Regions from separate parts of the Blautia sp. DFI.1.216 genome, predicted to be linked through region 2. Evidence: riboswitches for the same ligand, from Rfam matches in the RefSeq annotation. Region 2 holds a riboswitch; the other holds the start of a gene.
What was found. Region 2 has a riboswitch for FMN ahead of LJE11_RS11410 (ECF transporter S component). Riboswitches for the same ligand answer to the same signal wherever they lie in the genome.

Region 1 (16,346 bases), on a different contig from region 2:
CGGTTCTTTAATGTTGGCAGAAACATAGATGCAGCCGTCCGTTACCAGAAGATCCGGCAGTTCTTTCTGCATTTTTCCACCTGTTCCATATATATTCAACACTGGAATTACGATAGTATTTTTCCTGGCAATGCGTTTGATAAACGGAATCGTTTCCTGTAAGGAATAGCCTTTTACGCAGACAAAAATTACGTCCGGATGCTCTGCATAATGCTCCATATCTGTAGCAGGAATGCTTATGTTTTCCTCTGTTTTATCCCACATTTTCTCCAATGTAAGACCCTGTTTCTGGATCTTTTTCAGGTGTTCGCCTCTCGCGATCAGGGTTACGTCCTTGCCTGCTTTTTTCATATAATATCCGGTAACACCACCGGTTCCTCCGGCTCCAATGATTAAGTATTTCATATTTATTTTCTGCCCCGCTTTCATTGTTTTGATTCTTATATCATAGCACAATTGCAATTTTTCTTCAGTATATTTTATGCATTACGCTGACATAATTTTGCATTGACAGTTTATTTTTTGCCCTGTAATATCAATGGTATCAATATCAGAATATATTACACAGGAAAAGTATTAAGATGGAACGATATCTGGAATTTAGAATAGATGAACAAACTACAGAACTTAAAATGGAAGCATTTCTGAAAAAGAATGCAGGACTTACAAAACGGCAGATCAGCCAGGCGAAGTTTCGACCGGACGGGATTACCAGAAACGGAGTTCGCTGTCGTGTAACTGAGACAATATATCCAGGCGATGTGATCCGCGTTTGTCTGGAGGAAGCCGGGACTGCTTCTGCGCATCTTGAAAATTATAATGACGGAATCAAAAGTAAAGATTTGTCGGATTTCCATTCCAACAAAGCTTCAGCTCCAGTTTCCGAAACTTCTTTTTCTCTGAATATTTTATATGAAGATACGGATATTCTGGCAGTTGATAAACCGGCAGGAATGGTTACGCATCCGACGGGAATGCATTATACAGACAGCCTCTCCAATCTTGTTGCCAGTTACTTTCGAGAGAAAAATGAACAGGTCTGTGTCCGCCCGGTGGGGCGGCTGGATCAGGAGACTTCCGGGATTGTGGTTTTTGCCCAAAATCAGGTAGCAGCTTCAAGGCTTCAATCTGTAAAATCTCCATGCAAAATTCACAAGCAATATCTTGCCGCTGTATCCGGTACTTTGCCTGTAGATATGCCTGGTGTCTGGCATACCTTAGATTTACCGCTGATGCAGGACCCGGAGAATCATCTGAAAATGAAAACTGCTGCTGATCTTTCCTTACATTCATCTGCATTATCGGGAAAAATCAAAACAGCAGTTACTCATTATCATACTCTTTTTTCCAGTCAGGACTGGTCGCTTATCACACTTAAGCTGGATACCGGACGTACCCACCAGATCCGTGTCCATATGGCATCCACAGGACATCCTTTGCTTGGAGATACTCTTTATCATTCAGACGATAAAATATCTTCCTGTGCTTCCTTTTCCAGGGCAGCCCTTCATGCATGGAAAGTTTCTTTTCAGCATCCTTTCAGAGATGAAATGCTCCTTCTGGAAGCACCATTACCTTTCGATTTTCGTGAACTGGTTTCACTTTCAGGGTCTGATCTGTTGTCTATTTAAGCTTCAAATTCTTTGATCAGATTTACCATTTCAATGGCACTGAGTGCACAGTCATAGCCTTTATTTCCTGCTTTTGTACCTGCGCGTTCAATTGCCTGCTCGATGTTTTCTGTGGTAAGCACTCCGAATAATACCGGAACTCCTGTTTCCAGTGATACTGATGCAATCCCTTTGGAAACCTCATTGCATACATAATCATAATGACTGGTATTTCCACGAATCACAGCACCTACGCAGATAACCGCATCATACTTTCCACTTTTTGCCATTTTAGACGCGATCAGTGGGATTTCAAAAGCACCTGGTACCCACGCTACCTGGATGTCCTCTTCTTTTACATTGTGACGTGTCAGCCCATCCATGGCACCACTTACCAGCTTGGAAGTTATAAATTCATTGAAGCGGGCTGCTACAATTCCTACTTTCATTCCATCTGATACTAATTTTCCTTCTAATGTTTTCATTTTTTCTGGTCCTTTCATCTGTAAATTTATATTTTTTAACCTGTACAGGTTTTTATATACGGTAAATTTTATTTTCGGGAACGTTATCGTTATATATGAAAATCCCCGCTGTATTTAATACTTCAGAATATGTCCCATTCGTAATTGTTTTGTCTTAAGATAACGCAGATCATACGCTGTGGCATTCATCTGTATCGGAACTCTCTGTTTGATCCTGATGCCAAATTCTTCCAACTGATAAACTTTATCCGGGTTATTTGTCAGCAGCCTCAGCTCTTTTACCCCAAGATTTCTCAGAATCTGCGCACCAATGTAGTATTCTCTTTCGTCTCCGGCAAATCCAAGTGCCAGATTCGCTTCGAGTGTATCCATTCCCTGTTCCTGAAGTTCATAGGCACGAAGTTTATTGATCAGTCCGATTCCTCTTCCTTCCTGTCTCATATAAAGGAGTATCCCTCTGCCTTCTTCCTCAATCTGGGCCATCGCCGCTGCAAACTGCTGTCCGCAGTCACAACGCTGTGATCCAAAAACGTCTCCTGTCAGGCACTCTGAATGCACACGGCACAGAACGTTTTCTCCATCTCCGATTTCACCTTTTACCAGTGCTACATGATGTTCCCCATTCAGGCGGTTTACAAATCCATACGCCATAAACTCTCCGTATCTGGTCGGCATTTTTGTGGTCGTCACGCGATCCACCAGAATATCATGGCATTTACGGTAATTCTGAATATCTTTAATTGTTATGAATTTAAGATTCCACTTTCCGGCAAGTTCCCGTAACTCAGAAGTCCGCATCATAGTGCCGTCTTCTCTCATAATTTCACAGCACAGCCCGCACTGTTTTAACCCTGCAAGTCTGCACAGGTCTACAGTTGCCTCTGTATGTCCGTTTCTTTCCAGAACACCGTTCTTCTTCGCCAGAAGTGGAAACATATGTCCGGGGCGTCTGAAATCTTCGGGTTTTGCATTCTCATCCACACATTTCATGGCAGTAACAGAACGTTCTGCCGCAGAGATTCCTGTAGTGGTGCTGATATGGTCTACGGAAACAGTAAAAGCAGTTTCGTGATTATCTGAATTTTCTGCTACCATCTGCGGGAACTGCAGTTTTCTTACATATTCCTCAGACATTGGCATACAGATAAGTCCTTTTCCGTGAGTTGCCATAAAGTTAATATTTTCTGTTGTGGCAAACTCTGCTGCACAGATAAAATCTCCTTCATTCTCTCTGTCCGGATCATCCGTTACCAGAATAATTTTTCCATTCCGAAGTTCTTCCAGAGCTTCTTCTACTGAATCAAATCCGTTCATTTTTTCTCTCCTTATGCAATGTATTTTCTGATACAATATATTTTTCTGTTGTTAAGAGGGCAAAATCATTCGTATTGGCTGCTTATCTGGTTCGTGTCAGGCAGATAAAACATCCACTGTACAGTTCTGCATCAATCGAATAACCGCTTTGTGGTTAATTCTGTCAAAAGCCATACTTATTCAGAAAATCCCGTGTAATATTACTTTTTATCGGCTGTTCTTTCACAGGCGTTATTAATTTTTCCACGTATTTTCCAATTATGTCTGTCTCCAGATTAACGATATCTCCTTCTTTGCGTTCTCCGAGGACTGTAATCTTTACTGTATGAGGAATTGCAGAAATGGAAAAGTCTGTTTCTGAGACTTTTGCCACTGTAAGACTGATTCCATCAACTGTTACAGAACCTTTTGTCACAATATATTTCATAATTTGTGGTGAAGCCTGAATGGTGTACCAGACAGCATTATCATCTCTGCGAATTTCCGTGATTTTTCCTGTTCCATCCACATGCCCGGCAACAATGTGTCCTCCAAATCTTCCATTTGCAGGCATTGCCCTTTCCAGATTTACATGCTGTCCCAAAGAAAGCTGAATCAGCGCAGAACGATTCAATGTCTCATGCATCACATCTGCTGTAAAACCATCTTCCAGACATGCAGTTACAGTGAGGCAGATTCCATTTACAGCTACACTGTCCCCTGTTTTCAGATCATCCAGAATTTTCTCTGCCCGTATCGTAAATACTGCTGAATTTGCTCCTTTTTTTATTTTTTTCACAGTTCCCAGTTCTTCAACAATTCCCGTGAACATTACTCTTCACCTCACTCTCTATAAGAAAATCATCTCCTATTCTGATTATTTCGCTGTTTTTTAATAATATTGCGCTGGCAGGATCAGGAAATCCTTTTCCTTCTATCGGTGTCTTTGCACTTTCTCCCCCAAAAAGTTTGGGTGCTATATAGGTCTGGACTTTCTGAACAATACCGCTTTCGAGTGCTGACCAGTTTAAAGTGCCTCCTCCTTCCAGTAAGATACTGTCTATCTTTGCAGCTCCCAGAAGTTCCATTAGTCTGTTTAAATCTATGTGTCCGTTTTTTTCCGGGACATCCAGAACTTTACATCCCATATCTTCATAATTCTTTATCTTCTGCTGGTCTTTACTGCTGGTTGCAAAGATTGTTGGAATTGTTGATGCCGTTTTCACAATTCTGGAATTCAGTGGTGTCCGCAAGTGGGAGTCACAGATAATACGCACAGGATTTCTGCCGTTTTCCAGTCTGCATGTAAGCATCGGATCATCTGCCAGCACAGTTCCCACTCCAGCCATAATCCCTGTATATTTCAATCTCTGTTTCTGCACATGCATTCTGGCAGCTTCGCCTGTCACCCATCTGGATGCGCCTGTATAAGTGGCAATTTTTCCATCCATGGTCATCGCATATTTCATGACTACATATGGTTTTTGATTCTGTATGTAATAGAAAAATGCTTCATTGAGTTTATCGCACTCTTCTTTTAAAACGTTTTCCGTTACTTCGATCCCATGCTCTTTCAGAATCCGGATTCCTTTTCCTGAAACCAGGGGATTAGGGTCCGAGGAACCAATAATCACACGTCTGATCCCCGATTCCAGGATTGCATTGACACACGGAGGCTGTTTCCCGTAATGGCAGCAAGGTTCCAGAGTAACATATATGGAGGCACCTTCTGGCTGTTCTGTACATGATGCCAGAGCTTCCCTTTCTGCATGAAGTTCACCGTATTTTCTGTGATATCCCTGGCCAATGACTTTTCCGCTTTTGACGATCACGGCACCTACCATTGGGTTAGGTGCTGTAAATCCCATTCCTTTTTGCGCCAGTTCTAACGCCATTTTCATATATTGCCTGTCTTTTTCCATATCCGTTATATCTTTCAATCCCTCATCTCCTGTTCTTCTGATGGTACTGATGATACCAAAAAAGCCCCGGTGTCTTTCAACATCCAGGGCCTGTAAATTAATATCTGCTTGAATTATCTTCGTGTGAATCTGACTTTTTGCTTCATCATTAAAACTGCTTTGATGATATTAAAAAGCTCTGGAATAAATTTATTATTCCAGAGCAGTCGCTTTCACAGATCAGTTAATTCTTCTGTATCTCTACTGTTATCTTCTTTCATCCAGACTGTACTGTCGGCTTCGGAATTACACCGAATCATGCCTTACGGCTCGTGGGCTTTACCACCGGTAGGGAATTGCACCCTGCCCTGAAGATCTTATTTTATTTTTATCAGCAATTTCTAAATTTTATCCTGTTGATGTCTGAAAGTATACTCTTAATTTTTATTTATGTCAAGATTTTTTCAGACATATAATTTCAGTTTTTCAGGAAAGTAATTCTCTTACCATCTCTGCATTGAATGTCACACCTGTCAGGTGATCTACTTCAATCTGATACAGGGCATTGGCTGCGATATGCTCTGCTGCCTGTTCCAGATCACGAATACCGCTTGTATTTTTATGCAATTCAACGATGGCATCCAGACCGTCTTCTGTTACTACACATTCTTCTGCTTTCAGGCTCATGCGTTTCAGAACTTTCGGAAGAACGTATTTGGAGAAGATGATCTTCTTCTCTTCTGATGTATAATCCGGGATATCGATCACCGCGAAACGGGACATCAGAGGTGCGCTGATCTGGGATTTATCGTTTGCCGTAGCAATAGGATAAACGCCCACTGTGGGCACCATACATTCCATATAGTTATCTGTAAATCCAAGGTTGTCAAGCAGAGTAAGAAGTACGTCTGCAGGATTTCCGTTGCCCTTACCTGACGCTGCTTTATCAAGCTCGTTGATAATAAATACAAGGTTGGATTCTCCTGCTGCCGAGAAAGCTTCCATGATGATTCCGGGCTTTGCGTTTGCATAGATTCTGGAACTTCCTGTAAGCTGTTCCGGATCATTGATGGAACTCATGTCCAGAGTTGTCCAAGGCAGTTTCAGAATACGGGCAACTGCATAGGCAATCTGGGATTTGCCTGTACCTGCAGGACCTACAAGGAGAAGTCCGTATGCAGGAAGTGTATGGGTACGGTTGATCTGTATGATTGTTTCAATGATACGCTGCTTTACAGATTCCATTCCGTAGAGTTCCTCATCAAGGATCCTGCGGGCTTCCTGAGGATCGATTGCTTCAAAATAATTGCTCTTCCACTGTACATTCATCATGATGGAAAGTGCTCTCTGAGCATGACGTCTCTCCTCCGGAGATACTTCGTGTGAACGGGCAACTGCAAGGTTTCTTCTCGCCCAGAGACGGATATTATCCGGCAGGGTTCTGCCTGCGCAGGTCATAAAATCAGTGATGCTCTGAATGCTTGTCAGCTTCATCTCGTCCCCTGTTTCTTCCTCATCTTCATCCTCAACAATCTCTGCAGGTGCACTGCTTGCAAGAAGTCTCTCGATCATAAACTGAAGAAATCCGTCCTCTGCGGAAAGTTTCGTACCGCCGCCAAAAGCAGTTTCACGAATCTTATAAACTGCATAACCATTCTCTTTATTCTCTCCAGAAAGACGCACATTGATATGATTCTCCCCAAGCCATTTCAGAAGACTTACAAATCTTGAATCAATACTGATAATATCTGCACTGAAAACGCCGTCATCTTCTTTAAATTCAAAGGATGTACGTTTAATCGGATTAGTAAAAATACCGCAGGAATGATGTTTCCACTGACGGCTGCTGTTATCCAGGATCATGATCGGTTTCTCAGGGGAAGTCTCCTTTTCATTGGACTGGAACGTAGTGTAGGTACATTCAGACTGTACGCCTGTTTTCTTGTCTGAAGCACCGCTGAAATCAAATACTGGCATGGTAAATACTCCTTTTATCTTATCATGCAATGCATGACATATTTCTATTACACATCTCTGCAATCCTGTCGGAAGCTATTTATTATTCTAGCAGAATCTTTTCTTTTAATCAATTCTGTAAATGTATTTATTGCATAAATATTCAATAAATTATATCCTGATTTATTCCCCCAAAATCATTGACGGTAACATTCACAGGCCTTATAATAATAGTAACTGAGAATTTCCAGAAACTCTCTGGAAAATCGGAATTTACTTTTAGGAGAGCAAAATGAGCAAAATTATTTTAACCGGTGACCGCCCAACAGGCCGCCTTCATGTTGGACATTATGTTGGTTCATTATCCGAGCGTGTTCGTTTACAGAACTCCGGCTTATATGATGAAATTTATATTATGATCGCAGATGCACAGGCATTAACAGATAACGCTGAACACCCTGAGAAAGTTCGCCAGAACATCCTTCAGGTCGCCCTGGATTATCTTGCATGCGGCATTGATCCTGAGAAATCCACTATCTTTATCCAGTCCATGGTTCCGGAGCTTACAGAGCTTACTTTCTATTATATGAACCTTGTTACTGTGGCACGTGTACAGCGTAATCCTACAGTTAAATCTGAAATCCAGATGCGTAATTTTGAGGCAAGCATCCCTGTTGGATTCTTCTGCTATCCGATCAGCCAGGCTGCAGACATCACTGCATTCCGCGCTACTACTGTTCCGGTTGGCGAAGATCAGCTTCCAATGCTCGAGCAGTGCAAGGAGATCGTCCACAAATTTAATACTGTTTATGGTGAAACTCTGACAGAGCCTGAGATTATTCTGCCATCCAATAAAGCATGCTTACGTCTGCCAGGTATTGACGGAAAAGCAAAAATGAGCAAATCTCTCGGAAACTGCATCTACCTTTCAGATGAAGAAGCTGATGTTAAGAAGAAGGTTATGTCCATGTTCACAGACCCGAATCATCTTCGTGTGGAAGATCCGGGACGTGTGGAAGGAAATCCTGTATTTATTTATCTGGATGCATTCTGTAAACCGGAATATTTCGCAGAGTTCCTGCCTGAATATCAGAATCTGGATGAACTGAAAGCTCATTATACACGCGGCGGTCTGGGTGATGTCAAGGTTAAGAAATTCCTGAACAAAGTACTCCAGGCAGAGCTTTCTCCAATCCGCGAAAGACGTAAATACTGGGAACAGCATCTTGATGATGTATATGATATCCTCAAAGAGGGAAGCAAGGTTGCTGAAGCAAAAGCTGCACAGACACTTCATGATGTTCGTTCAGCAATGCAGATCAACTACTTTGATGATAACAGCTTAATTAAATAATTATATGCCGGTGGCTACAGCGACCGACAACGATGCGTAAATAAGAAATTCAAACGCAAGATTGTTCAAAAATCAACTTATTGACACATCAAAACAGGTTCAGGCAAAAGCATTCTGCTCACGTCTGAACCTGTTCTGTTATTTCTTCACTGACTTGCTTTTCAATCTATTTTACAGATAAAATCTATCCGATATCTTTCATATCTGATACCATTTGATCTCATTTGCCTCCATATGTAACCGGAAACTGCTTCCATCACCTCTGTAAACTACTGTATCCTGTGGTTCGTAAGTGTTGTTGACTACGCAGTATTTTCCATTTTTTACGTAAGCATGTACTTCTACATTGTAGTTGGTTGAATACCAGCAGTGAAGTTCTTCCTCTGCGGATGCTGACCAAAGGACTGCACGATAAAGCACGCGGCTGTTCTTGAAGCTGTATGGAAGTCCGCTGATATAAACGCCTCTTCCTTTACCGAAAGTCTTTACAGCCATCTGCACTTCCTGGTCTTTCTGGATTAAGATTTCTGTTTCCGGTAAGGCATAAATGTTCTTCTTACCTTCACCGAAATCAACCTCGCCTTCTGCATCTTTAAGGATGAAATGATCTCTGTGTTCTTCCCAGTTATATTTATCTGTATTCAGGTTAAATCCATGTTCTTCTTCTACTCCAAGTACATCATCTAACTGAATGAATCTGCCCTGCCACTGATGTGCTGCCGGTTCTCCTACACCGATAAATCCACCGCCATTATATACAAATTCTCTGACTGCTGTGATGATTGTTTCGTCGATCCAGTTCTCGCCGCCTGACTGTGCAGTGTCCGCATCTCCTACATTGATCACTACGTCAAACTTCTTCAGAAGATCTTTGTCTGCTTTGATATCATCAAAGCTGATAAATGATACATCAAACGGTGCGCCGCTTAATGCTTCGATAATTCCGAAATAAGAATAATTCTGCTTGTAATAGATGGCGTGATGTACCATATGGTTACCCCATGAGCGCATCTTTCCCCAACAATTCAGGACTGCTACCCGTTTTACGCAATAAGGAGTCGTTCCCTGAATGTTATCATATAAAGTGCGGAACTCTTCGCAGACTTCTTTGATATACTGTACAAAATCCGGGAATTCCAGGGCAAGTTTCAGATATCCGCCGTAGCCTATTCTCTGGATCGGGCTTCGAAGGATTGCTCTTCTTGCTGTTACCCAGTTTACTTTTGCCTCCTTTACAGGATCGCCGCCTTCATGGAACGTATCCGGGAAAAAGTATGGCAAAAATCTTCCTTCTGTATATTTTACATTCTTAATATCACTGAACAGACGCAGGGTCGCACCATTTCCAACACTTCCAACTACAGCATCCAGTCCGATAGATGCAAATTCGTCCATAAACGGTTCCATACCAATCCAGTGATCTCCCATGAACATCATGGCCTCTTTTCCGTATTCATGTACGATATCTACCATCTCTTTGGCAAGCTTCGCAACTTCGCGTCTCTGAAATGCCTGGAAATCTTTGAATTCTTTTGAGGGAATCCGATAGGTATTGTTCATGTATCCCTGATCAATGATATATTCCGGTCTGAAAGGATAGCCCACTTCTTTCTCAAACTGCTCCAGAATATATGGGCTGACTGAAGCGGAATAACCAAACCAGTCTACATATTTCTCTCTTGCAAGTTCATCAAATATAAGAGTAAACTGATGGAAAAATGTAGTGAAGCGCACAACATCCACATACTCATGAGTATCCAGAAATCTGCGCAGACGTTCCAGAGAGTGTGCTCTTGTTTTCGGCTGACGCACATCAAATGTAATCTGCGGTTCTACGTCTTTCCAGTCATTTACTACTGCATTGTACATATGTACAGGATCCCACATAATATATGCCAGGAAACTTACAGTATATTCATGGAAGCGTTTCGCAGATAAGATCACTACATTTCCTGTCTCTTCTTCATATGACCACTGATCTGTCAGTACCGGCTCTCCTGTGGTACGATCCATTACTTCCCACCATCTGCGGATATCATCTCTTGTGTTGACTGCAAGCATATTCGGATAGAGGTGATCCATCAGATGAATCTCCAGTGTATCTGCAACCGCTGTGTGGAAAGATGTCATAATATACATCTGCTGGATTTCTTCCGGATGTGCTTTCGCCCACGCATTGTCCTTACGAGTTGTATAGTAGGTTGCATAAATTTTGGCACCTGTGTCTTTTAATTTCTGCGGAAATTCTGTTCCGTCACAGTCACGTATAGCATCAGCGCCCCACTCTTCTATCATTTCCAGTGTCTGTGGAACTACATCCAGGTCAGTTGGTATGGTTACACGACCTTTTCCCATTTTCTGTTACCTCCTTCATTTTGCTGACAAGCGGATAATTACTGTCCGTTCGCTTCTGTAATCACATTATTTTCAGTCTATCTGTTTATAAAATACTTTCTTTCAAAATTTTTTTCAATTCACTTTTTGCTTTGTTTTTTAGAAATCTTGCTCTTACAAAAAAATTATGGTATTATAGAAAATATGTTATCAGCTATCTGAAAAGCCTTCTATTTTTTACCTTAATAACTGATGTTGATTTTATTTTTATCATTTTTTATGCACTTATTCTAATTATCCTGAAGAATCTCAGTTATATCTTTTGCGATATAAAATACTATCATTCAGAATCCGCCAACAAAATTGCTACAAATATACTCATCTGCCGTAAACAGAAGAAAGGAGAATCTGCCATGAGCTCACAATCATTTCGTTTCAGCCCCGAACACCCAACAGCTCAGAATATTACGCTTTTAAATACCTCTTCTTCCCGCTACGAGGGTGACTGGCCCAGTATTCCTCACTCTCATGCCTTTACAGAATTGTTCTATGTACGTGACGGTCAGGGAGATTTTCTGATCGAGGATCAGATTTTCCCAATCTCAAAGGACGATTTGGTCATCATTAATCCACATATCAATCACACTGAAATCTCCAAAGGGAGTCCTCCTCTGAGTTATTTTACAGTAGGTGTGGACGGACTATGTTTTTCCTTTAACGGTCATAAAGAGTATCGCATTTTTAACTGTCGTGAAAAGAAAACAGATTTGTTATTTTACTTTAATTCTCTGTTTCAGGAGCTGGACAGACAGTCTGAAGGATATGAAACCATCTGCAGTCATATGCTGGATATTCTGATTCTGCAGCTTCGGCGCATTACGGATTCACCATTTGAACTGATCACCGCCCAGCATCCAAGTAAAGAGTGCGCTCATATTAAGCGTTATCTTGACTCCAATTACGGGGAAAATATTACTCTGGATCACCTCTCAGAACTCAGTCATCTTAATAAGTATTATCTGAGTCATGAATTTACAAAATATTATGGGATTTCTCCTATCAATTATCTGAACCGAAAACGCATCGAAGTGTGCAAGGAGCTTCTGGAAAATACTGATTACGGGATTTCAGATATTGCGCATCTCACAGGATTCTCCTCTCAGAGTTATCTCTCCCAGAGCTTTCGCAAATCCTGTGGCATGACTGCAGGAACTTACCGTAAACTTAAGAAAAAAAGAAAGGATCCTATTTAATATCATGCAATACACATTTCCAAACTACTATAAAGAATTTTCCTGCATTGCAGGAGCCTGTCCGGATACCTGCTGCGCAGGATGGCAGATCGTGATTGACGATCAGACACTGAAGAAGTACCAGCACTTTAAAGGTCCATTCCGCAATCGCCTGCACAATGATATTGACTGGAAAGAACATGTTTTCCGCCAGTATAACAGACGCTGTGCTTTTCTCAACGAAGAGAACCTGTGTGATATCTACACAGAAGCAGGACCGGAAATGTTCTGCAGAACCTGCAGAAATTATCCTAGACATATTGAAGAATTTGAAGGTCTGCGTGAGATTTCCCTGTCGCTCTCCTGTCCGGAGGCAGCAAGGATTTTACTTTCCCAAAAAGAAAAGGTACACTTTATCACAAAAGAAAAAAAGACAAAAGAAGAAGTCTATGATGACTTTGATTATTTCCTGTTCACTGCACTTATGGACACCCGTGATATGCTTATAGATATCATCCAGGACAGAGCTGTACCCATGCAGAAACGTCTGTGGAAACTTCTGGCTGCTGCACATGATTTCCAGTTATGTGTAAATAAAAATGAACTCTTTAAATGGGAAGAAATGCGAAAACGACATGAAGATTCCGGATACGGAGATAGATTTTGCAGCAAAATTTACTCTCGTATAAATACAGATAACATAGAAAACAGTTCTGTTGCATCTGCCTGCGCAAATACACCAGAACAATTATTTAAAAAAATGTGGAAAACTGTTGTCCCGGAAATGGAGGTTCTGCGCCCGGGATGGCAGGAATACTTAAAGAATTGTCTGACTCCACTGTATAATGGAAATACAGATTCGCAGTCTGACTCCGGAAATCTTTATTCCTGGCAGAAAAGTGAATTTGATTTCTCTTATCCGGACTGGCAGATTCAGGAGGAACAGCTTCTTGTTTACTGGATCTATACCTATTTCTGCGGTGCAGTTTATGATGATGAGATCTTCGCCAAGGTGAAAATGGCAGTTGTGTGCACCCTGTTCATCCATGAATTAAATGTGGGAACCTATCTGAAAAACAACCGGCAGTTTAAGCTAGATGACCAGATCCGTATCTGTTATCAGTTTTCAAGAGAACTGGAACACTCAGATCTTAACCTGAACAGATTTGAAGAATTAATGTCTGAAAAAGAGATTTTCTCCTTTGAAAATCTGCTGAAAATCTGCTGATGCAAATAAAAAATCCAGTTATTATGAGCACTAAATCAATCGGAAGGCCTCTGATGGTCTTCCGATTGATTTTAATAATTAATATTGTCCTCTCATTACTGTATTTTCAGCATATGCCAGAATTCTATCTGTTTTCATTTAGAGCATGTTTGAAAAATCATTTCAACAATCTGTACGCTCTAATCTACGGATCATAGATACCAGATGTCCGGCACAATTTCGGATTTCTTCTTCTGTAAGTTTACCTTCTTTATATGCCTGGCGAATATTCTTATCATCATCCGGATTTCCAGGCATGATAATGTCATTGCCTGCTGCCACACATTTCCATGGAACGCTTCCATCTTCCGGAACTGTTGTGTTCCAGTCTGACATAATTGCTCCGTCAAATCCCCATTCTTTTCTGGCAACTGTCATGCACAGATCTTTGCTGTTCGCCGCATGAATACCGTTGATAAGATTATAGGAAGTCATAATAGAAACAGGATTTCCTTCTTTTACTGCAATTTCAAATCCGCGGAGATAGATTTCTCTGAGCGCACGTTCGGATACGCAGGAGTCAACACCCATGCGGTTATCTTCCTGATTATTACATGCAAAATGCTTGATTGTTACGCCACATCCTGACTTGCTCTGAACACCCCGGATCACTGCTGCTGCCAGCATCCCTGACAGATATGGATCTTCTGAATAATATTCATAATTTCTTCCACATAATGGGTTTCTGTGAATATTCATACCCGGTGCAAGCCACAGATTTACATGAAATTCTTCCATTTCTTCTGCGATTGCTTTTCCAAACTCTGTCATGAGATCTGTATCCCAGGTCTGTGCCAGTGCTGTTCCTACCGGAAAAGCAGTACAGTACTGATAATAAGTGTCTGCATTCTCATGATGCACACCAGGTTCCAGAATTCCATTTTCCAGTGAACCAAGAACTCCCATTTCATAGATGCTGTCTGTCTCTTTATCTACCTCATACCACTGTCTGAGGCGGATACCTGCCGGACCGTCCGCCATAACAAGAGACGGGATTCCATCCTCTTCCAAAGTACCGCAGGTTTCACCTGCTGATCCCGGTACTCGAATCCCTGCTGCACCAAGAGTACTGATATTCTCTGAAATCTTTCCATAAAGCAGAGGAATCAGCTCTTCTGTAGTTCTGTCTTCCAGAACAGAAACAAATCTTTTTTCTTCCTCTGTCAGATTTTCCTGATTTTTTCCGGCATTTTCCGATTTTGCCGGTATCATCGCAGGTTTAAAATAATATTCCGGAACCTGCGCTGTTATCAGTTTTTCCTGTCTCTGCACAGATTTTTCTTTCAATTCTTTTGTCAAATGAATCTGTTTCAGTTCTTCCTGAAGCGGGCAGATTTTATCCATCTGTTCCAGTACTGTATCATCTGAAACTACCAGAACTGCTTCCAGTTTCAGTTTGTCTGAACTGTTTCCGACCAGAATGCCATATTTGCCTTTTTCCACTATCCATGTATGTGTTTTCTCATTGAAAGAAGCCAGTTGTTTCTGCGGAATCTCAACAGTAAGTGTTTGTGTTTCTCCCGGCTTCAGAAGTCTGGTTTTTGCAAAACCTGCCAGTCTCTTATACTCTTTTTCCAGTTCTGTCTGCGGAAGCGTAACATAAATCTGTACCACTTCTTTACCAGCATATTCATTTCCTGTATTTGTAACCTGAACCTCTGCTCTGATCTTACTTTCTTCCATATTTATGCTGCAACACATCATCTCAAACATAGTATAAGAAAGACCAAACCCAAACGGAAACATCACCTTTTTGTCAAAGCTGTCAAAATATCTGTAACCTACATAAATACCTTCTTTGTATTTTTCCTTTTCCAGATTGCCATTCAGATACCCATACTCTTCTGAAGCCGGATAATCCTCGTATCGCCTTGCCCAGGTTGTTGTCAGTTTACCGCCCGGCACTTCTTTTCCCAGAAGTACATCTGCCAGGGCATCTCCCCCTTCCTGACCAAGCTGAGAAATATTTAAGATTCCTTTTATATTGTCTGTCTGTTCCAGAATATCTGTCAGCTCCACAGGACCACCTGCATTAAGAATAAGGATCACAGGTTTGTTCATTTCTGCAAGATAACGTAAATCTTCCTCTTCTCTCTCGCTTAAATAGTAATCTCCCTTTACTTTGCGGCGGTCTTTTCCTTCTCCTGAAATACGACTGATCACATAAATCACCACATCTGCTTCACAGATATCTTCCTCTGCCACCTTACGTCCCAGCGGCATTGCAAAAGGATTCTCTGCATAGGCATCAAAAGGATTATCTACTTTCTTAGCTTCTTCCAGAACTTTTTCTTTCCACGCCTCTCTCGCCTGCTCATAGCGATTGTGATAATCGCTGATCCAGTCTTCGCTTACAATTTTTACTCCTGCTTCTTTCAGTCCCTGATAAATAGAAGTATTCTTTCTGTTGTTAACATCTCCAGAACCAATTCCACCCTTTACGGTTTTCTCTGCTCCATACCCAAGAAGTGCAGCAGCTGTATCTTTCTTTAATGGAAGGATTCCTTCATTTTTCAGCAGAACAATGCCTTCTGACGCCGCTTTTCTGGCAAGCTTTCCATGCATCAGTTCTCTCTCTGACGGCTGTTCTTCTCTAGTTCCACTGTAAATCCATTTCTTCATATAATTATACTCCTGTTTTTAATATTATAATTCTCATGAAAAGAACCTCCATAGCATTCTCTCTATGGGGGTTCTTAATTCTCATTATTCTTTTACACCACCAAGTGTTACACCTGCAATAATGTATTTGGATAAAAGCAGATATACAATAATGATTGGCACGATCGCAACAGTGATCATCATGTAAATTTTACCCATATCAAAGTTCATATAATCAGCACCACGCAGAGTTGCAATCAGGATCGGCACTGTCATTTTGCTCTTTGACTGAATGATCAGGGCAGGAACGAAG
Region 2 (16,346 bases):
AGTATCAGTGGTATTTGTGAGAACATGAAGATTATCAATTTTTCTCTTTTTTTCAGCCGGCAGATAACAGTTACATATAATAGTCTCGCACAAACTGTACAAACTGCTTTACATGGGGGTTCAGAATCCTGTTTTTGCTGTAGACTATATAGAAACTGCGCTTATGGGCAGCTTCCTCCAGCGGAAAGACAAGAATCTGCTTTGTCCTCTGCAGGTCATTGACAGAGCGTGATGAAAGAATAGAGATTCCCAGACCATTAACAATGGACTTTTTGATGCTTTCCAGGTCATTCATGCGGGCGATCACATTCAGATTGCCTGTTGTGATGCCTGTGCGCTCCAGAAAAAGGTCCATTTCTTTTTTTGTGCCGGAGCCTTTTTCCCTGAGGATAATAGAATCTTTCAGGAAATCATGAAAAATAGCGGGTGTTTCTCTGTCCTTGAGTGCAAGATAGTGATCTGTTACAGGAGTTGCTATGACCAGCTCATCATGGCAGAAAGGAATAAATACGCAGCTTTCATCACGTGTATTCTGGCCTACCAGAGCCAGATCTACAGTTCCGTCCAGTACCCGGCTGATGGATTCTGAACTGTCTGACTGTATGGAGTGAAAATAAACATCAGGGTGCGTTTTGCCGAAAGCAGCAAGCAATTCCGGCAAAAGATAAGAAGAAGGAATGGTAGATGCAGCCAGATCTATCATATGTTTGTGGGCACCTGTAAAATTTTCAAGCAGGTTATTTCTGATTTCCAGCATACGGACTGCACTGTCATAAAGCTGGTAGCCTTTGGCTGTGATCGTTGTTTTCTTTGTAGTACGGATGATCAGTTTCATATGCAGTTCATCTTCCAGGGAACGTATATGCGCACTGATCGTAGGCTGTGTCAGATAGAGGCGGCGGGCTGCCTCTGAGAAGCTGCCGTAGTCCACGACAGCGACGAATGCTTCTAATTGTTTAAATTCCATTGTGAAACTCTCCTTTTATAGCAATGCAGATAATGCAGCTAAAGCAATATCCAGTTCCTGTTTTGTATTCTCGGATCCGAAAGAAAACCGGAGAGTACCTTTCGGGTATGTTCCAAGGGTTTTATGGGCATTTGGTGCACAGTGAAGGCCAACTCTTGTCATAATTCCGTAAGTACTGTCCAGCTCAAAGGCGGCCTGAGCCATGTCCATATGTAAGGTCTGGACAGATACAACTGCACAACGGTTTTCAGTATTTTTTTTACCGATAATACGCAGAAATTTTTCTTCAGGATCCAGATTCAGGATACCATCTATAAAGTATTGTGTCAGCATTAATTCATGTTGGCGGATTTCTTCCATGGACTGTTTCTCCAGATCACAGAGTGCGGCATGAAGTCCCAGAATCCCAGGTATATTGGGAGTTCCGGGCTCGAAACGATCAGGAAGAAATGCCGGTACTTCTTCAGAATGAGAGGCACTTCCTGTTCCACCGCTGATAAGAGGCTCAATCTGCGCTGCCAGTTTATTGCGGATCAGAAAGCCACCTGTTCCCTGTGGCCCTCTGAGTCCCTTGTGACCTGTAAATGCCAGTGCGTCTATGTGACATTTCTCCATATCAATGTTAATGGTTCCTGCCGTCTGTGCAGTGTCCAGAATAAAAAGAAGCCCATGTTCTTTGCAGAAATCTCCGATTTCCTGTGCTGGCATGACAGTTCCGCATACATTAGAAGCATGAAGACAGACCACAAGCTTAGTCTCAGGACGAAGGAGTGCGGTCGCTTTATCAAGCAGAAGACTGCCGTCAGAAGCGCATGGGATCCTGTCAAAAGAAATTCCATGTTTCTCCAGCTGTACAAGGGGACGCATCACTGCATTATGCTCCATGGCAGTTACAAGTACATGATCGCCGGGTTTCAGAAGTCCTTTCAGAAGAACATTCAGACTGGCAGTGATATTTTCTGTAAAAATAACATTCTTACCCTTTCCGGAAGTAAAGTGAAAGAGCCTCAGAAGCTGTTCTCTTGTTTCAAAAATCTGTTCCTCCACAGAATAAGCTGCCCGGTATCCTCCCCGGTTCACATTCACAGCAGAGCCTGACAGGTAATCATAAACTGCCTGTGCAACAGATGGTGCCTTGGGAAAAGACGTACTGGCCTGATCCAGATAGATTTTATTCATAAATAAATCCTTTCGTTTGTCATGGGCGGAAACCCACTGCCTTTAGGCGGTGGGAGGAGCCTTGTAAATTGTTATCTATTATCCTTGACTCTCAATATATTTTTGTATAGTTGCTGATGACACTTCTCCAATGCTGCAAGCAAAATAACCATCTGACCAAAATATTTTTTTCTTCCAATATTGTTTTGATAAGACCGAATTATACTTTTGCCATAAGTAGTATGTTGTTTCCTGTTTTACAATTTTAACAATGTCGCATACTCTATCCGTTGCATCATAACTTAACAAAAATGTATATGGTCTTTGTCTGTTTCCATAGCAATTATTTCGTAGCCACGAGTATTAGCTATATCGAGAATCTTTTGTTTCACATCATCAGCAATAGAGCCTTGTAGTAGTTGTTTGCGGTATTTGGTTACAAGAACTATATGTACTTTCAGACTGTATTTTCGTCTGTTATGACGATAATATCTATTATCCATAAATCACCTCTGATAGTTATTGACGTTCACTAAATATTAGTATACACTATTGCTAGTGAAGTATCAATGAGAGGAATAAATTTTATGGAACAGATAACTATAACTGCAAAAGTTCAGATAGTTGCAACTGATACAGATAAAGTTTTGCTTAATAAAACAATGTCTGTTTATTGTGATGCCTGTAATTATGTTTCAGATTATGTATTCCGCACACATGACCTAAAGCAGTTCTCACTCAATAAAATTTTGTACTCTACTCTAAGAGAAAAGTTCAGTCTCAAATCACAAATGGCGCAGTCTGTTTTTAAAACGGTTATCGCAAGATATAAGACCATTCTTGAAAATCAGAATGAATGGATAAAACCATCTTTTAAAAAACCTCAGTACGACCTGGTTTGGAACAGAGATTATTCTTTAACTCAAAACTGCTTTTCCGTCAATACGCTTAATGGTCGTGTGAAACTTCCTTATTTTGCTGAGGGTATGTCTAAGTATTTTAACCATTCTATTTACAAGTTTGGTACTGCCAAACTTGTAAATAAACATGGTAAATACTATCTGCATATACCAGTTACCTATGAGGTTGAAGAAAGTAATATTTCTGATATTTGTAATGTTGTAGGTATTGACAGAGGTATTAACTTTGTTGTTGCAACTTATGACAGTAAACATAAGTCTGGATTTGTTAGTGGTAAAGCTATTAAACAGAAACGGGCTAATTATTCCAGGCTTCGTAAAGAACTTCAAATGCGACATACGCCATCCTCAAGGCGAAGACTAAAAGCTATCGGTCAGCGAGAAAACCGTTGGATGCAGGATATTAACCATCAGGTATCGAAGGCACTCGCCACCGGTAATCCAAAGCATACTCTCTTTGTATTAGAAGATTTGACTGGTATTCGCAATGTTACAGAACGTGTCAAAACAAAAAAACGCTATGTTTCTGTATCATGGTCTTTTTATGACCTTGAGCAGAAGCTGATTTACAAAGCGAAGCAGAATCAATCTTCTGTAATAAAGGTGGATCCTCGTTATACCAGTCAATGCTGTCCTGCTTGTGGACATACTGAAAAGTCTAATCGTAATAAGAAAATACATTTGTTTACTTGCAAAAACTGCGGTTATACGTCTAATGATGACCGTATTGGAGCTATGAATCTGTATCGTATGGGAATAAACTATCTTGCTGATAGCCAAGTACCTAATACAGTTGTAACAGAGTAAACTCTGCTACAAAGGGTGCTGTCAACCACCCAATGATGTAACGCCACTTTAGGCAGCAATGCCTATTGGGGATAAAAGGTCGGAGGCGTAAGCCGTTACTACGACTGGGCAGTTACAAGCCCATTACCTTTAGGTGATGGGTAGTTGACACAGAAGCGGACTTCCCGGAGAAAACGGAGGAAGTCGAGCAGATTGTTAGAGTAGAACCGCAGGGCTATGTGGGAATTTATCATGCGGATGAAGAATAAAAGTATCATTCAGTTCATCCTTTGAATAACTGCGCGTCGCATTCTCGTTATTTTCCAATGAAGAGAGTCAGACGCGCAATTTTGTTTCAATCTGGAAAAAACTATACCATTCGCTTGTCTGCGAATCCGATTGCACGGGTATAAAAGCCTCAGCGTAGCTCGCTATGCCTGCGTTTTTATAATAATATAAGAACGGAAGTTTACTTAAAAACATATATATGGTATAAACATTTTATAGAAAAGGATATCTTTAACACGATTGTATGAATCTATAAAATATCGTAAAACAGGAGGCGTTTAAATGATCAGACTTCAGGATATTGCAGATATGGCGGGGGTGAGCCGGACTACGGTTTCCAATGTGATCAATGGAAATACCAAGAGAGTGTCTCAGGAAACCATAGATAAGATTACCCGCATTCTGAAAGAACAGAATTATGTTCCACATATGGGATCTGTGATGTTGTCAGGTCATGGCTCCAGAATCATCGGAGTAGTGCTTGGATTTGCCACTGCTCATGGAATGCAGTCTCTGCAGGATTCCTTTGTGGGAGAGCTGATAGGAACCATACAGACAGAAGCAGAACGGAAAGGTTATTTCGTCATGCTTATCGGTGGAGAAAAAATTGAAGATGTAGTAGACATGGCTTCCAGGTGGAATGTTGAGGGTCTGATCATTCTGGGATATGATGAGGAACGATACAGACAGCTGTCCAGAAAACTGAACAAAAAGATGATATTGATCGATGCATATCCGGAAGGGGAATACACCTTCCAGAATGTAGGAGTTGACGATTATTCCGGTGGATATCAGGTTGGAGAATACCTGTATTCCTGTGGATATCACAGGGCATTGTTTATCGCAGAGACAGATAAGGACAGTGATTCCCGCAGATGGAATGGATTCAAACAGGCTATGGAAAAGCAGGGCGGTTTCTGCAGCAAATCCCGTCTGATCGTAGTTCCGGGGGAGAAGAGACAGCGCCTTAGCAGATATGAAGAACTGCTTCCTCGTTTCCTTGAAGTAAAGGCACTGGCGTTTTCTTCGGATTACGGAGCGATTGAGGCTATGAACTATTTCTTTGACCATGGGATTAAGGTTCCGGATCAGATTTCCATAGTAGGTTATGATGACAATATTTATGCGGAGTTTGTCCGTCCCAGGCTGACTACGGTTCATCAGGATATCCACCAGAAGGGCGTGATCTCCCTGCGTCGTCTGCACCGGATGATAGAGGGAGAAACTTTAAAAGAAATGAATATCAAGAGCCCGGTGCGGCTGATAAAAAGAGAGTCTGTGAAGGAATAGCAGGCTCTCTTTTACAATTTACAGAACTTATCTGGTTGGGTTAACAGTGTAAAAACATACTGATTATTGTATGATATGCACAAAAATAGATCGTGAATTTTGTGTGAAATTTAAGTTTCCCGAGAAACCTGTTGATTTTTACAGACAGACTGCGTTATGATAAAGTCACCAAGGGAAAACAGAGGTTGCGCAGCCTTCGTAGTTAATGAAAATTAAATTATGGAGGAGAAAAAATGTATAAAAAAATAATAAGCACATTGGTAATTGGTACTTTGCTTGCCGGCACATTAACAGGATGCGGCGGTTCATCTGACGCAGGATCTTCAGCGAAAAGTTCAGGTAAAACAGAACTGGAACTTTTTTCCACAAAACCTGAGAACAAGGATACGATTCAGAAACTGGTAGACAAATATAATGAAAGCCATGACGATGTGACAGTAAAGGTTACTGCTCCGCCGGATGCAGGAACAGTATTAAAGACCAGAATGGCAAAGAATGATATGCCTGACATCGTAGCAATGGGCGGCGATAACAACTACACTGAGGTTGAGGGTGCAGGTATGCTGCTTGACCTGGGTGATCAGGATTATATCAAGGATGTACAGGAAGCCTATATTGACATGGTTTACGATGTAAATAAGGACAAAGAAGAGACAATATATGGTGTTCCATTTGCTACAAATGCTTCCGGTGTTATCTACAATACAGAGAAATTCGAAGAGCTTGGACTGGAAGTTCCGAAGACCTGGGATGAGTTTATAGATGTTCTGCAGAAAATCAAGGATGCAGGCGAGCAGCCATTACTGATGACTTACAAAGACGCATGGACAGCACTTGCACCGTGGAACTCCATAGCAGCAGACCTTGCACCGGAGAGCTTCGCGGATGACCGCAAAGCAGGCAAGACAACATTTGTGGGAACACATGAGGAGATTGCAGAGAAATATCTGACACTTCTTGATTATGCACAGGATGATTACATGGGACTTAGCTATGATGACGGAAACAAGAAATTTGCCAACGGTGACGCTGTAATGATCATCAACGGAAACTGGGCAATCAGCCAGTACCGTAATGCTAATCCGGATGTAAAAATAAACATGTTTGCACTGCCGTCTTCCAATGATGAATCCCAGAACAAGGTTACCTCAGGTGTGGATGTGCTTCTGGGCGTAAGTAAGAGCAGCTCTAATGTAGATGCAGCCAAAGATTTCGTTTCCTTTATGATGGAAAAAGAAAATATACAGACTTATATTGATGAGCAGTTCTCATTCTCCGCATTAAAGGGTGTAGAGCAGAGTGATGAAGCAGTATCAGGCGTACAGGAAGACATCAGCAATGGTAAAGTTGCTAACTTTGAAGACCACTACTATCCATCAGGACTGGATATGGCCGCACTGGTTGCTGGATTTAGTTTAAATCGTGCAAATGGAATGGATGATAAGGAAAACATCGATCAGTTCCTGAAACAGTGTGATGAGAAATATGATGTTGCGAATGTAGATTAAGTGAGGGGATGAGCCTATGAAGAAAGCAGCGAATCGTAAAAGACCTGCTGTCAACAAAATTTACTATATTTATGTTGGTATTCTTGCAGTATTATTTTTCATCTTCCATACAATTCCTTTCCTGAAAGGTGTGTTCTACAGCTTTACTGACTGGAGAGGATACGGAGAGTGGAATTTCGTAGGGCTGCGTAATTATCTGCATATGTTTGTAGATGCAGATACAGGAAATGCTTACATTTTCACCTTTAAATTTGCTGTGATCACTACGATCCTGGTTAATGTGATCAGTCTTGTGCTTGCATGCGCATTAAATGCAAAGATTAAATTCAAAAATACGATTAAAGCGTTTTATTTCCTGCCGTATATGCTGGGGAGTCTGATCGTGGGATTCATCTTTAACTATATTTTTGCAAACCTGGTTCCGGAGCTTGGAAAAGCTCTGGGAATCAAGGCTCTCAGTGTGAATATTCTGGGTACCAACAATGCGATCTGGGGAATCATTGCAGTATCTCTGTGGATCGGATGTGCATTTAATACACTGATCTATATTGCAGGACTCCAGTCTATTGATACAGATGTATATGAAGCTGCTGACCTGGACGGAGCTACAGGCTTCAAGCGTTTCAGCAAGATCACATTCCCTCTTCTGGCACCGTCCTTTACCATTAATATGGTGCTCTCTGCCAAAGGTTACCTGATGGTTTACGATCAGATCATGGCCATGACAGATGGTGGACCTGGAACAGCAACTACTTCCATTGCAGTCCTGATCTATAAGAAGGGATTCGGTGGAGGACAGTTCGCCTACCAGTCAGCCAATGCAGTTGTGCTTTTTATTGTAGTTGTGCTGATTTCTGTATTACAGCTTCGTATACTTGAGAAGAGAGAGGAGAAGTTAGGATGAAACAGGGTGTAGCGAAGGTAAAAGAACGTTACAACTGGCCTGTAACGATTCTTCTTATCATAGGAATTGTGCTGATTATTCTTTTGCCTCTGTATATGGCACTGATGATCGCAATCAAGGATCCGTCTGACATGAATAACATACTGGCATTACCCAGAAAGCTGCGTCTGCAGAACTTCGTGGATGCCTGGGTGATGACAAATTTCCCACAGAAATTTTTTAACACTGCATTTATTACAGTGATCAACCTGTTCTTTACATTGATCACAAACTCCTTTGCAGCGTATGCAATAACCAGAAACAGGAAAAAGAGTAAATTCTTTTCCATTATGTATTACTACTTTATCAGTGCCATGTTTATCCCGTTCCAGGTAATCATGCTTCCATTGGTTGTACAGGCGAATACCTTCCATCTGGATAATATTTACGGTATTAGTTTTCTTTATATTATCTTCGGTCTGCCCATGAATACCTTCCTTTATACAGGTGCAATCAAGGCGATACCGGAAGCACTGGATGAAGCAGCAATGATCGATGGTGCCAACCCCATCCAGATTTTCAGCCGGGTCATTTTCCCGGTATTAAAACCAACTACAGCAACAGTAGCAATCCTTTCCTTTATGTGGACATGGAACGACTTCAGTATGCCACTGGTACTCTTAAGTGATGAGAGCCAGCAGACCTTACAGCTTGCACAGTATGTATTCAAGAGCCAGTTCTCTGTAGACTATAATCTGGCATTTGCCTCTTATCTGCTTGTACTGGCACCTGTACTGATCGTATATATCTTCTGCCAGAAGTGGATCATGAACGGTGTTGTTGCCGGTGCAGTAAAATAACACATCAATAAACTTGAGAAATACAAACAGGAGGCTTACGTTTATGAAGAAAACCTGGTGGAAAGAAAGTGTTGTTTATCAGATATATCCCAAAAGCTTTAAAGACAGTAATGGAGACGGAATCGGGGATATCAGAGGAATTATTGAGAAGCTTGACTATTTGAAGGAGTTAGGTGTGAATGTTCTCTGGATTTCTCCTATGCTTGAGTCTCCGCAGGATGATAATGGCTATGATATTTCTGATTACAGAAAGATCTACAAAGATTACGGAACCATGGAGGATTATGAAACTCTCCTTGCAGAAGCACACAAAAGAGGAATTAAGATTCTTATGGATTTGGTTGTAAACCATACTTCTGATGAACATTCCTGGTTTATCGAGAGCCGTAAATCCAAAGACAATCCTTACCGCGACTATTATATCTGGAGAAATCCGGTGAATGGTAAGGAACCAAATAACTGGGGCGGAGTATTTGGCGGTTCAGCCTGGGAATATGACGCACAGACAGATATGTATTATCTTCATCTGTTCTCCAAGAAGCAGCCGGATCTGAACTGGGAGAACGACAAGGTTCGTCGGGAAGTTTATGATATGATGAACTTCTGGTGTGAAAAGGGAATCGACGGTTTCCGTATGGATGTTATCAGCATGATCTCCAAAGATCAGGAATTTCCTGACGGGGAGATGAATAACGGATTGTATGGTGATTTCGGTCCGTACAGTGTTCATGGTCCAAGAATCCACGAATTCCTGCATGAAATGAATCAGGAAGTTCTTTCCAAATATGATGTGATGACTGTGGGGGAAACCTCAGGAGTTACCATTGAGGAAGCACAGAAATACGCAGGTGATGACAGAGAAGAACTGAATATGGTATTCCAGTTTGAGCATGTAGAAATCGGCGGCGGTGATTATGGCAAGTGGACCACAGAACGGTATGATTTCAAAGAGTTCAAGAAAATCATGATCAAATGGCAGGAAGAACTGGCAGGAAAAGCATGGAACAGCCTTTTCCTTGGCAACCATGACCAGCCAAGAAGTGTATCCAGATTTGGAAATGACAATCCTGCTTACCGCGATATTTCAGCCAAGATGCTGGCGACCTGTCTTCATATGATGCAGGGAACCCCTTATGTTTATCAGGGTGAAGAGCTTGGAATGACTAACATCTATTTCGACAAGCTGGAGGACTACCGCGATATCGAGAGCCTTCATTATTTCACTGAGCTGACAGAGACAGGCAGACTGACACCGGAGTATATGATGAAATGCCTGATGCTCAGAAGCCGCGATAATGCCAGAACACCTATGCAGTGGGACACTTCCGCAGGTGCAGGTTTCACTACAGGGGAACCATGGATCAAGGTAAATCCAAATTACCAGCAGATCAATGCAGCATATCAGTTAAAAGATCCGGACTCTGTTTTCCATTATTATCAGAAGCTGATTCGTCTGCGTAAAGAAATGGACATCATTGTGTACGGAGAATTTGAGGCTCTGTACCGTGACCATGATCAGATATTCGCTTACATAAGAAAGCTTGGATCAGAGAAGCTGCTCACAGTATGCAATTTCAGTGCACAGGAAGCGGAAATGGAACTTCCGGAAACATTCGCAGAAGGATCTCAGTGCCTGATTACGAATATGGGAAGAAAAGTATTTGACAGGAAAATCATCCTGAATCCATATGAGGCGTTTGTGCTTTACAAAAAATAAAATAGTCTGAAAAAAATACCCTTTCGTATGACATGACGAAAGGGTATTTTTGCTTTTATTTAGAGGAGAATGCTGATAGAGTATAAAAAGTGCTTGCCAGTATATATCTTCTTGCTTTAACTTCTTATTTTAATGTATACCTATTTATCTGCTCCATAATATCTGTCATCGCCGAAGCCAAGGATCAGCATGAAGATTGGCTGTAAGAAGATAAGGCCAATGGCGAATCCTGTGCCTCTGCCAAAAGCTCTTGCAAGCTTAACACTGTACATAATGCTGATTATGGCAAGTATGATTTTGATCAGTACGATGATCATGGAGATCATTAAACTGTCGTTTGTTTCAAGAGTTCCCTGTAAGCAGGAAGATACGATTCCAAGAACCAATGTCAGCCAGAAATATGCAGGTTGCCATGCGATTTTATAAGAAATATAATCGCCATATATTGGAATAATACTTTTCCATCCGGCCTCCCCTGCTTTGGTAAAGATTCTCCAGTTGGCAATAATCTGCAGAAGCCACCATGCGAATGCAATCATCAGATACATACCACCTAAGAATACCATGCTGCTGATAGCTATAAGTCCCATTTGTGTTCCCCCATTTCTTTCTGTGAGATATGATACATGTATCGTTGGTGTAGAAGCATAGTTGAGAACTATGTTTGTTCTCCTGAAGTATTTATGCTAAATCCATTAAAGCATATTCTCAGTAGTTCGTCAATTATCAAAGAAGATTGTACATAAGCGAGGTGAAAACTATGGCAGCAATACTTATGAACTACAAAATACCGGGATATTATATATTTTTCATTTGTCTGGCAGTGATTTCCTGTTTTTCTAATCCTGGAATGGTTGTATTAGCGGGCTGTAGGGTTGATAATATTGATCAGGCAGAGTAAAATTTTATCAATGAAGTGAGTCTCCTGCTTTAATATTACAAATATTCGTCTGACTTATGAAAAGTGCCTGATGAGATGAAAATCTTCTCAGGGATGGGTTGTGAGAACAGAGAAAAAAGAATGGTTTCGGAAAAAATAATGACAAGTTAAACAAAAGCCGTAAAGTGGGAATTTCTAGCTTTGCGGCTTTTGTGGTATCATGAATTGAAAGACATCTCAACAACTTTTCCATTGGTTACCTTAATGCGCAGACCTAATCCATTCATGCTTCTCATGGTAGACATGAAAGCGGATTTTGAGCAATAATCGTTGGGAGCTTCACCTCCGGAAAAATAGTATTTGGTCTTGGAAGTAAGTTTAAATGTATGTTTTCCGTATTTTATATATGCTTTTTTGTTTTGGCTGTTTAATATTCCGTTTTTGGAAGTATTAAATGACGCATACATTGTCAGAGTGTTCCCCTTACATATAGCCTTTCTTGTGCCTGACATATAGTATTTTGTGCCATTGGTTGTTATTGTTCCGCCTTTTTTTCCATTTATGCAGGTATCATAGTAGGTTGTACCTGACTTTCCGGTAGCTGCCTGCACATTTGAGAATCCCATGCAGCCGGTAACGAGGCAGATGGCAAGTATCAGTGTTAACATTTTCTGGAACTTCTTTGTCCATGTTTTCATATTGAAAACCTCCTTTCGTTTTCTGGATTTATTATAATAGCCTGGAAAAGCAAAGTCAATAGAGGAGCGTAATGGAATAGTTGTATTGACAATAGATATCTGTATGTAGTATAATCAGACGCAAATAAAAGAAAATTCTTCGGGGTTGTGGTGATCAGCATCAGCTGAGATTCCCTACCGGCGGTTATAGTCCGCGACCCGCTTCGGCGGCTGATCTGGTGGAATTCCAGGACCGACAGTATAGTCTGGATGAGAGAAGAACACGCGATATTTACCATACGTGCTCATTACCCCGGATATGATCCGGGGTTTTTTATATGTTGAAGAGAATCTTCATTATATAAAAAGCTTGTGGAATTTTCTTTTAACAGGATATGAGACATATCCATAAAGAATAATTTCAAAGGAGAGAAACAGTATGAGTGAACAGGTATTAAGAAATGGAAATGCGATGGCGAGGAGTAAGACGAGAACCATTACACAGATAGCCATGCTTGGCGCTATCGCAGGAATTTTAATGAATCTGGAGTTTCCGCTTCCTTTCCTGGCACCGACTTTTTATCAGCTGGATTTTTCAGAAATCCCGGTACTGGTTGGCTCATTTGCAATGGGACCGATCGCAGGTGTACTGATCGAGCTGGTGAAGATTCTTGTGCATCTGGTAACAAAGGGCTCTATGACAGCAGGTGTAGGCGATGTGGCAAACTTCATCTTTGGATGTACATTTGCAGTTCCGGCAGGTCTGATCTACCGCTATAAATCTGTTAAGAGCAGAAAACATGCAGTGATCGGAATGGCAGTTGGAACCGTACTTACAGCAGTAGTTGCATGCTTTATCAATGCATTCGTGTTACTTCCGGCATACGGAAAGGCTTTTGGAATGCCGGTAGAAGCATTTATCGAAATGGGAAGTGCAGTACACAGTTCTGTAAATAATCTTCTTACATTTGCAGCAATGATCATTTTCCCATTCAACATATTCAAATATGCTCTGACATCCCTGATCGTATTCCTGATTTATAAGAGAATCCGCGTGGTGCTCAAGGGAGATTGATTTTATATCTGATAAAGAATAAATAAATTGGCAGCACAATAAATAAAAAAGAAGAACAGCCGTATGATGAAAAATCTGCGGCTGTTCTTCTTTTTATGTGTAAAAAATAATTACGGAAATTGTCAGACAGACTTAAAAAAGATACGATAATATGGTAAGATAAAACAGACGATATAAACATCGGAATGTGAGGTTTATAAAATGAATGATACAGGAATCAGACCGGAAGTTATAGAAGAAATCCGAAACCTTGCGCAAAAATATGATATTGAAAAAGTAATTCTTTTTGGTTCGAGAGCAAGAGGAGATTTCAGAAGAACAAGTGATATAGATATTGCAGTCACAGGAGGAGATTTTGCAAGGTTTGCGTTAGATGTGGATGAAGAGACAAGTACTCTTCTGGAGTATGATATTGTAAATCTTGATCGTGACATGCAGGATGAATTAAGAGAATCTATAGAGAAGGAAGGGAGGATTTTGTATGAGAAAATATGAGAATTTCTGCAATGCACTGTCTAACATGAAAGATATTTATAATTATGAAGAACCATATGATAATGTAGTGATTACCGGACTCGTAGGATTGTATGAAATTTGTTTTGAGCAGTCATGGAAAATGATGAAAGAAATACTGGAGATTCATGGATATGCAGAGGGAGCAACAGGTTCACCGAAAATCATTCTGAAGACTGCCTATAAAGCAGGAATGATAAGAGATGAGGAGCAGTGGCTTCGTGCATTGCAGGCAAGAAATAATGTTACACATTCTTACAATCAGAAAATTGCGTTAGGAATTATAGCTGATGCAAAAGAAGAGTTTTATCAGATGTTTTGCGAACTAAAAACAGAGATAGAAGAAAACTGGCTGTAATAATCAGCGAAGGTATAGAAAGCGAAAGGAAGTATCCATTATGGGACAGATACACAATATTGAAAAACTGACAGATTGTAAATTTTTAAATTTGTACCATTTAAATGCAACAAGCATTCACAACACTCCTGTGTCATATTTCGTGGCATCCCGTGCGAAGAGTATTAACGAATTAAAGATAAAAACAGGTAAAAACACTCCGGATGGCGTGATCATTTACAGTCTTTATGGGGAAAAGAGAGACAGAGTTGTATTAGTACGTCAGTACAGATACGCAATTGGCGAATATATCTACGAATTCCCGGCAGGTCTGGTAGAATCGAACGAAGAATTCCATGAGGGTGCAGTAAGAGAAATGTACGAGGAAACAGGACTGAAATTCACACCGCTGAAAGTAGATCCTGCATTTGAGAAACCTTATTTCACAACGGTTGGCATGACAGATGAATCCTGCGCAACTGTTTATGGATATGCGGAAGGTGAAATCAGTAAAGATGCACAGGAAGACACAGAGGAAATTGAAGTTGTACTTGCTGACAGAGAAGAAGTAAAGAGGATTCTGCGTGAAGAAAATGTAGCAATCATGTGTGCATATCAGCTTATGCATTTCCTTCAGGATGAAGAACCTTTTGCATTTTTGAAGGAAGAACTTTAACCAAATCAAGCAAGTAGCGAAGCGGATGATTTTATCTGCTTGACTAAGGAGAATTAAAGGAGAATTAAGATAATGGCAAAATGGCAGAGAAGCTTCTTCCAGCCTGTGCTTCCGCTGGGAGAAGATGGACGGAGAGTTACAGGAAGTAAAGAACACATTGCACTTTCCAGAATGGCAGCAGGAGAGGGAATGGTCCTTCTGAAAAATGAGAAAAATGCACTTCCGATTCGGAGAGGGACGAAAGTCGCACTCTTTGGTAAGGGTACTGTAGACTACGTAAAAGGCGGCGGAGGAAGTGGCGATGTAACTGTAGAATATATCCGTAATCTTTATGAGGGCATGAAGATTAAAGAGGATGAGGGAAAAGTAGAAGTTTTCGATAAACTTGCGAAATATTATGAAAAAGATATTCAGAAACAATACGCAGATGGTGCAGTACCAGGTATGACAGTTGAGCCGGAGCTTCCGGATGAACTTCTGAATGAAGCGCGAGAATATACAGATACTGCAGTAATTACCATTTGCCGTTTTTCAGGCGAAGGATGGGACAGAAAATGTGAAGCAGCACAGGATGGATACGTTCTTGACGGAGAGGAAAAAAGAAACTCCGAGTTGTCAGCGAAGATTTTTGAAAACGGTGATTTCTGCCTGACAAATGCAGAGAATGCCATGGTAGAGAAAGTAAAGAAAGCATTCCCACATGTAATCGTAGTGATGAATGTTGGCGGTATCGTGGACACGAAATGGTTCAGAGACTGTGATGAGATCCAGTCAGTACTGATGGCATGGCAGGGCGGTATGGAAGGTGGTCTTGCAACAGCAGATATACTTTGTGGTGATGTTAATCCATCCGGTAAATTATCCGATACTTATGCAAAAGATCTGGAAGATTATCCATCCACAGTAAACTTCCATGAGTCTGCATTCTATGTAGATTATACAGAAGATATTTATGTAGGATACCGTTACTTTGAGACAATTCCGGGTGCAGCGGAGAGAGTAAATTATCCGTTTGGATTTGGACTTTCCTACACAGATTTCGACTGGAAGATGACTGGTGCTTCCGAAGAAAACGGTGTGATCACGGTTCTTACTGAAGTAACCAATACAGGAAAAACAGCAGGAAAAGAAGTTGTCCAGCTTTATTACGGAGCACCACAGGGTAAACTCGGAAAGCCTGCGAAAGTGCTGGGAGCATTCAAAAAGACCAGCATTCTTCAGCCGGGTGAACGACAGATTCTTACCCTGAAACTTCCTGTAAATCAGATGGCGTCTTACGATGATCTGGGCAAAGTATGCAAGTCTGCATATGTTCTGGAAGCAGGAGAATATGCAATCTATATTGGTACAAACGTAAGAGATGCAGCGAAGATTGACTTTACATATGTAGTAAAAGAAGATACAGTAACTGAGCAGTTAAGCCGGAAGGCAGCACCATATCATCTTCAGAAACGTATGCTTGCGGACGGTTCTTATGAGGAACTTCCACAGCGTGAATATGTGGAAGAAGAAGGACTTCCGAGACAGGATAAATATGCCATCGGTCTTCCATGCCCTGATACAAGAGGACAAAAAGGAATAGACTTTCTTGATTTTCTTGATTCCAAGGGAGTTCGCTTCTCTGATGTAGCAGATGGTAAAATGACATTGGATGAGTTTATGGATGTCCTGACATTGGATGACTGTATCAATCTCCTTGGCGGACAGCCAAACACAGGATGTGCCAATACATTTGGAATGGGAAATCTTCCGGAATACGGAGTCCCGAATGTGATGACTGCAGACGGACCAGCCGGACTTCGTATTCTTCC

Region 1: it holds a riboswitch for FMN, as region 2 does, so the genes downstream of both, ribD (bifunctional diaminohydroxyphosphoribosylaminopyrimidine deaminase/5-amino-6-(5-phosphoribosylamino)uracil reductase RibD) here and LJE11_RS11410 (ECF transporter S component) in region 2, are expected to answer to the same signal.

What each region holds. Positions count from the first base shown of each region.
Region 1 is NZ_JAJDML010000005.1:91,785-108,130, reverse strand. Features, by position in the region: gene LJE11_RS03530 (ketopantoate reductase family protein) at 1-405, opposite strand, end outside; gene LJE11_RS03525 (RluA family pseudouridine synthase) at 582-1,631, shown strand; gene ribH (6,7-dimethyl-8-ribityllumazine synthase) at 1,628-2,095, opposite strand; gene LJE11_RS03515 (bifunctional 3,4-dihydroxy-2-butanone-4-phosphate synthase/GTP cyclohydrolase II) at 2,210-3,409, opposite strand; gene ribE (riboflavin synthase) at 3,573-4,220, opposite strand; gene ribD (bifunctional diaminohydroxyphosphoribosylaminopyrimidine deaminase/5-amino-6-(5-phosphoribosylamino)uracil reductase RibD) at 4,201-5,310, opposite strand; FMN riboswitch at 5,555-5,669, opposite strand; gene LJE11_RS03500 (AAA family ATPase) at 5,776-7,266, opposite strand; gene trpS (tryptophan--tRNA ligase) at 7,538-8,599, shown strand; gene gnpA (1,3-beta-galactosyl-N-acetylhexosamine phosphorylase) at 8,798-10,954, opposite strand; gene LJE11_RS03485 (AraC family transcriptional regulator) at 11,347-12,186, shown strand; gene fliB (flagellin lysine-N-methylase) at 12,191-13,393, shown strand; gene LJE11_RS03475 (glycoside hydrolase family 3 protein) at 13,556-16,054, opposite strand; gene LJE11_RS03470 (carbohydrate ABC transporter permease) at 16,139-16,346, opposite strand, start outside.
Region 2 is NZ_JAJDML010000027.1:1,126-17,471, reverse strand. Features, by position in the region: gene LJE11_RS11465 (selenium metabolism-associated LysR family transcriptional regulator) at 71-967, opposite strand; gene LJE11_RS11460 (aminotransferase class V-fold PLP-dependent enzyme) at 983-2,146, opposite strand; partial or broken gene tnpA (IS200/IS605 family transposase) at 2,225-2,628, opposite strand; gene LJE11_RS11450 (RNA-guided endonuclease TnpB family protein) at 2,713-3,852, shown strand; gene LJE11_RS11445 (LacI family DNA-binding transcriptional regulator) at 4,402-5,409, shown strand; gene LJE11_RS11440 (ABC transporter substrate-binding protein) at 5,643-6,917, shown strand; gene LJE11_RS11435 (carbohydrate ABC transporter permease) at 6,934-7,821, shown strand; gene LJE11_RS11430 (carbohydrate ABC transporter permease) at 7,818-8,660, shown strand; gene LJE11_RS11425 (glycoside hydrolase family 13 protein) at 8,704-10,377, shown strand; gene LJE11_RS11420 (DUF5684 domain-containing protein) at 10,518-10,967, opposite strand; gene LJE11_RS11415 (hypothetical protein) at 11,476-11,955, opposite strand; FMN riboswitch at 12,087-12,220, shown strand; gene LJE11_RS11410 (ECF transporter S component) at 12,374-13,009, shown strand; gene LJE11_RS11405 (nucleotidyltransferase family protein) at 13,211-13,504, shown strand; gene LJE11_RS11400 (HI0074 family nucleotidyltransferase substrate-binding subunit) at 13,491-13,880, shown strand; gene LJE11_RS11395 (NUDIX hydrolase) at 13,921-14,535, shown strand; gene LJE11_RS11390 (glycoside hydrolase family 3 protein) at 14,608-16,346, shown strand, end outside.